DNA from 2 places in the Colwellia sp. MB02u-9 genome. Region 2 is predicted to be linked to the other one. Evidence: riboswitches for the same ligand, from Rfam matches in the RefSeq annotation. Region 2 holds a riboswitch; the other holds the start of a gene.
What was found. Region 2 has a riboswitch for lysine ahead of lysC (lysine-sensitive aspartokinase 3). Riboswitches for the same ligand answer to the same signal wherever they lie in the genome.
Positions count from the first base shown of each region.

Region 1: linked by a shared signal. The riboswitch ahead of dapA (4-hydroxy-tetrahydrodipicolinate synthase) and the one ahead of lysC (lysine-sensitive aspartokinase 3) in region 2 are both predicted to bind lysine.

Region 1 covers NZ_JACGVF010000100.1:216,338-219,555, forward strand. Annotated here, with positions in the region: gene H4J65_RS17130 (2,3,4,5-tetrahydropyridine-2,6-dicarboxylate N-succinyltransferase) at 1-359, opposite strand, end outside; gene dapA (4-hydroxy-tetrahydrodipicolinate synthase) at 356-1,366, opposite strand; lysine riboswitch at 1,447-1,682, opposite strand; gene H4J65_RS17140 (methyltransferase) at 2,164-3,213, shown strand.
Region 2 covers NZ_JACGVF010000094.1:291,993-295,210, forward strand. Annotated here, with positions in the region: gene queC (7-cyano-7-deazaguanine synthase QueC) at 1-1, shown strand, start outside; gene lysC (lysine-sensitive aspartokinase 3) at 156-1,532, opposite strand; lysine riboswitch at 1,794-1,986, opposite strand; gene H4J65_RS09945 (ElyC/SanA/YdcF family protein) at 2,249-3,001, shown strand; gene H4J65_RS09950 (Nif3-like dinuclear metal center hexameric protein) at 3,177-3,218, opposite strand, start outside.

The sequences.
Region 1 (3,218 bases), on a different contig from region 2:
CATGAGCCAATCAAAGCATGGCTGTCAATCATAGTGCCGCTATCAACAAAAGCGCCAACATTAATATAGGCTGGTGGCATAATAATGACGCCTGGCGCCACATAGGCACCACAACGAACCGACGAACCACCCGGCACCATTCTGACCTTATCGGCAACGGTGAACTCGCGTGCGGGTAAGTTATGCTTATCCACAAAGCCACGATAAATACCATCGAACTCAGTATTTTCTCCCGCTTTAAATGCCGCTAAAATGGCTTGTTTCACCGCAGTATTGACTTGCCAAGTGCCATCGCTATTTTGTTCTGCTGCACGAACTTTACCGGTTTCTAAGTCTGTTAATGTTTGTTGCCAAGTCATGATTTTATTGCTCGTAAGTTAGTTAAATCTAAAGAGTGAGGGGTTTGTGCATTTAAAATGTCATCAGTCGTGTGATGCTGAGCTAGTGGGTTGCTGCTGTTACTCGCTAACCATTGCTGAATGTGTTGATGAATGTCGAGTAAACCGTGTTGCGCTGAAAGTTCTGCTTGGCATAAGGGTAAACGAAGTTTTGCCGAGCTAATAGTGTTCAACTCAGCCATTAACACTTTTACCGGTATCGGACTAGACACTTGAAATAATGCCGATATTGCTTTATGCCAAAGCGGAAAAAGTCCTTCATGTTGATGAGCTAAGGCCATAGCAACATATTGCCGAGTGGCTTCTGGCCAAACGTTAGCGCAAACCGACACCAAACCTTTAACATTGGCACTCGCAAGGTATGGCATCATAGCGTCTTCACCACTATACAAGTCCAGGTTAGGGCAATGCTCTCTATAGGCCAGCAGTTTATTAAGATCGCCACTGGCTTCTTTTAATGCCCAACAGTTTTTATGGTTTTGTAATTGTTGTAAGGCCGAAAAGGAAATTTCAACACTGCTGCGTGAAGGCACGTTATAAAGCATACAAGGGACGTTTGCGGCATCGAGTAAACTTTTAAACCAAGCGGTTTGACCTACGGGCCCCGGTTTGGCGTAAATAGGGCTAGTAAGTAAATAAGCCTTTATCGGCAATTTATTGCATTTAGCTATCCAGGCCAGTTGCTCGTTAAGATTATAGCCACCAACAGCAACCATTATTGGCACTTGTAACGTCATCGCACAAACATATTGCACTATACTTAAATGCTCTTGCGCGGTTAACGCTAAACCCTCGCCCGTGCTGCCCAGTAATAAAATGCCATTGTGGGCCGCATTTTGTTGTAGCACTAGCTTACGCAAACTAACATAGTCGATGCCGTCATCATCAAATAATGGCGTGATCAGTGCGGTCCAAACCAAAGGTCGGTCTGTTATCAGGTGATTTTCTATCGGTTTTGTTTGATTCATTGCTCTCGAACTCTTGTCGTTCGGAGAACTTTTAGGCGCTTGTACAGACAAAATTTCTAGGATGAAATTTGGCCTTTACAAAGGCCAGAAGCTCTCCACCTAGTTAGGTGACAGTTGCAAGGATTCAACCTAGTAGCCATCGAACGTATCCGATGGCTATAAAACTTAATGGTTATATATTAACAACTAAGCCTTAACAACCGGCAATTACCTTATCAACAAGGCAATTACCTCGGCGTTAAACCCCCTCATTATTGCTCACTAGAGTTTGATCTCTTCACAATAACTACCTGGTTAACGCTCCTCTTCTGGCCCTTTATTGACGGTGATTAATTTTTTACGATTAATCACACTGGAATAAGGGACAACAATATTAAAACATTTAAATATAAGCACAGTCAATAGACGGCTAGACGTATGCCACAATTTAAATTTAATAGTTTGATTTTACTGCTTTTATTTCTTTTTCTAATCAGTAAGTACGATCTTGTCCTCAATAACTAGAGTGCCCATCACTAAAATAAGCTACGCCCGATAAGTTGAACTGGGTCAAAATAGCTCACTCCCTGTGGACTAAAGATGGCGAGATAATTAAATTCGCGTAGACTACGCAGCACTATGACACATTCACTATGGCGGTATTAATGAATACTCGCTCAGTTCGCCCTGTCATTATGATAAGTTTTCTTTAAAGTAACGCCGATATTTGTAGATAACTTGACCCATAAATATCGTCAATAAATAGCACCCATAAATAACCCCCATAAATAATAGTTAGCTTAATTACAGGTATCTTCATGGCAATAAGTAACATTAACCAATTATTAAACCGCAATATTGAGGCACTAGCCGCAACCAGACCTCTTTTGGTTAATATCGCAGACGATGGTTTTATTAACCATTACTTAAGTCAGCATAGCGCTGCTCATATTGATAGTTACCACACTAATTATGCTGAATATAAAACTTGTCAGCAATTGAAAAACACCCGTGTAGACGCACATTTTTGCGTCGAGTATATCGCCAAAACTAAACATGATATGGCGATTATTCATTTTCCAAAAAGTAAGGCTGAATTTAGTTTTACCTTAGCTATGCTCGCTGAGTCAATGACAGACGATGCCGCCATAGTCATTGTTGGGGAAAATAAAGCGGGGGTAAAGTCAGCCGAAAAACTCGGTATTGATTACCTAGAATATTGCCAAAATGTTGACGCGGCAAGACATTGCTTAATGTACATTGGCAAATTAAAACCCTCATTACCTCGCTTTGAACTACAAAAATTTTATAAATACTACCCAATGCAGGTACAAGATAAAGTACTAAAAATTGCCGCTTTACCAGGCGTATTTAGCCAAAATGCACTAGACACGGGTACAGAAGTTTTATTAGCACACTTACCTGAGGTTATTTCAGGTAAAGTGTTAGATTTTGGTTGTGGTGCAGGGGTTATTGCCGCTTATATCGGCACAGTTCACCCAAAAACAACATTAACCTTGGTTGATGTCAGTGCGTTAGCCTTGCATTCAGCGCAAACAACACTGTCTTTAAACCAGTTAAGCGGGCAATATATTGCCTCAGATAGCTTATCTACTGTTCAAGAACGCTATGATTTTGTCATTTCCAACCCACCATTTCATCAGGGCGTAAAAACCCATTATGGCGCTACCGAACAATTTTTAGCCGAGATAAAGCAAAACTTAACCAGCAAAGCCTGCATTACCATTGTCGCTAATAGTTTTTTGAAATACTTACCCATCATGGAAAAAGCACTGGGTAAAACAAAGACCTTAGCGATTAAAAAAGGTTTTGCGGTTTATCAGTGTTATCTTAATGGGAAAAAGTAACGAAA
Region 2 (3,218 bases):
AGCTTATTTATAAAAGCCAGCCAAATTAAATGCAAAAAGGGACAGTACAATGTCCCTTTTTAAGCGCTATTTTTTGGTGCTTATTTTGATAATCATTACCTTTTAGTCATGACTATTTTATGGTTTAAACCATAATTTTGTCTACTGACATCAGCTTAGTCGGTAAACAAGGTACTATGTAAACGTTCAACCACTTGGTTAGCATCGGCTTCTGGCACGAGAAAACACAGATTATGATTGCTTGCGCCATGACAAATCATGCGAATATTAAAATCATTTATCTTATCAAAAATACTGCTGCCAACCCCTTTAGTGCCATGAATTTTATTACCGATCACCGCAATTAAACTCAAACCATGCTCAACACTGACTTCACAAAGTTGTTCTAACTCTTCTACCACGGCTTGAGTTAACAAGGCTTGTGTTGAACCATAAGGATTGTCAAAGGTTAGCGCGACACTAATTTCACTGGTGGTAATTAAATCTACACTTAATTGGTGTTTGGCTAATACGGTAAAAACTTTCGCTAGGAAACCACTGGCATGCAGCATTTGTGGACTTTTTACTGTCACTAAGGTTTGCTCGCGTCGCAGCGCAATCGAACGATAAGTAGGATTAGAGTCAACTTGGCGCTGTATTTTGGTGCCACCTGCGTTAGGTTCTTTACTTGAACCCACAAAAACAGGAATATCTTGCCGCATAGCTGGAATAAGTGTCGCCGGATGTAGAATTTTCGCGCCAAAGGTGGCCATTTCCGCCGCTTCGCCGAAACTAATTTCATTAATCGAACGTGCTTGATCTGTTATCCGTGGATCGGTAGTAAAAATACCCACCACGTCAGTCCAAATGCTTAAATTACTGGCTTGAACAGCTTCAGCTAACAACGCTGCGCTGTAATCAGAGCCACCGCGACCTAAGGTGGTCGTATTACCCTGCGGGTCACAGCCGATAAAACCTTGTGTAACAATAACTTGCTCATTAAGTAAGGGATAAAGTAGTGCTTTAGTATTAACCGCTAATTCGGTTAAATCAACTTGCGCTTTACCATATAAACTATCAGTTTTCATGACTTGGCGAACATCAAAATAATGACCATTCACATCGACGAGTTGTAACACTTGTGCAAAAATTCGTGAACTGAATTGTTCACCAAAACTCAGGATTTCATCACTGGTTTTTGTGCTGTATTGTTTTGCTTGTTGCTCAGCACAAGTACGTAACGCATTTAATAAGCCTGATATTTCTTGATCAATAGCTTGATGGTTATCAAAATGTTGGGTTATGGCAAATTGAATATCAGCAATATGGGTAATAATTTGTTGTTGTTCGCTTATCGCAACGTCTGCTTGGCTTAAACGTACTAAGTGATTAGTAACACCAGCACTAGCTGATACCACCACTAAACGGTTAGTGCTATTATTTTTAATAATATCCGCGCAGCGTAACATCGCATGAAAATCAGCAACACTGGTGCCGCCAAACTTTGCAACGGTAATATTTTCAGTATTGGTATGATCTATGATTACAGACATGCAGATTCTCCATGAGTTTGAGATTGAATGCTTGAACATTCGAGTCTATCGCGAGATGTATATTTAGATAACAATGTGCCAACACTAATGTGATTAAGGCTAGTAAGATGGGATATTAACATAAAAATTCTTCCTAAACGCCTGCATTGCTAAAGCTATTTCATTAAACATAGCAAATATAACAGGCAAATAACTAACAGGAAGAGCATGACTGAGCGTAGAGCGAATTAGGTTAAAAACCCGTTATTCAGGCGGTACTATTCAGCCAGAAGCTCTCCACCCTATGCTAAAAAAACTGCTGTTTTTCTAGCGGTGACAGCCCTAAGGATTCAGCCCTAGCGACCGAACATGATATGCCCCCATATCAATATTCTCGGCAATTGTCCCCCTCAGTAACAGTCAAAGGAATGGGTCCTCATGTTACCTACCTAGCAATTGCGCCTCTTCTGGTGCGAAAAATTTTTCTATTTCTGTACTACTTAATTAATAACATCATCATACTTGATAGATAAGGGCATTATAAAAGTGGAGTAAAAATTCTAATTTTCAGCGCAGTCATTAGACCCTATCTAAAAGTAAATATCAACAGACTTTTAGACGTCCAAATGAAATAGTTTGTCACAATTAGCCACTGCTTCAAGGTCTTATAATTGTTATGCTTTAGCATCTTGAAAACTTATTACCCTATTTTTATAGCCTATTTTGGACTGAGTAACATGGATCTATTTTTACTAAAAAAAATAATTAGCTTAATGATTATGCCACTGAGCATTATTATCTTACTGTTAATTATCGCTATTATTTTTTATCGTTTAAAACCAAAATTGAGTTTTTGGGCGCTATTTACCGCAACCACTTTATTATTTTTGAGTACCTTTCCACCTTTATCCGATAACATCATGGCGGCATTAGAAGATAATTATCCCGCATTTACCCGCAGCAATAAGCCGGTTGATTATATTATTATTTTGGGTGGTGTTCACACCAGCGTTCAGGGTTTGCCTGCGACCAGTGAGTTAAAGTCTAGTTCATTAGAAAGGTTAGTTGAGGCTGTTCGTATCTACCGCATGCACCCCGAAGCACAAATAATTACCTCAGGTTTTGCCGATGGCGATGTCAGTTCAAACGCAGAAAAAGTTAAGCAAGCAGCGATATTATTAGGTGTGCCAAAAAATAAAATATTGACTGAAAATTTCCCTCAAGATACCGAAGAAGAAGCGCAACTTATCGCACCACGCGTGTTAAATAAAAATGTCGTACTCGTCACTAGTGCCAATCATTTACCCAGAGCCATGGCCTATTTCCAACGCTACGGCGTCAATCCAATCCCTGCACCGGCAAGCCCATGGGTTAAAAGCAATGGCCTTACTCCATGGTCTTATTACGTACCTAATGCTAAAAAATTACAACAAACTACTACGGTTTGGTACGAAACCCTCGGGCGTATTGTGCAATGGTTTAAAGGCTAATAGCTGACAAACTAAAAGCAGCAGCAATTTGTACAACACGACTTAATGACCAAAAAGCCTTGTGCAGTAAAAATTTACATAAGGCTAGTTCATTACCAAGTACAATCGTGCATGAACAGCAGTCTTGTATTTGGTGCTATATTTTTCCGCTATATTGGTATTAATAATCTGCCGCTTAGGCTGGGTTATCAATATCAATAAACTTAGCCTCTAATGG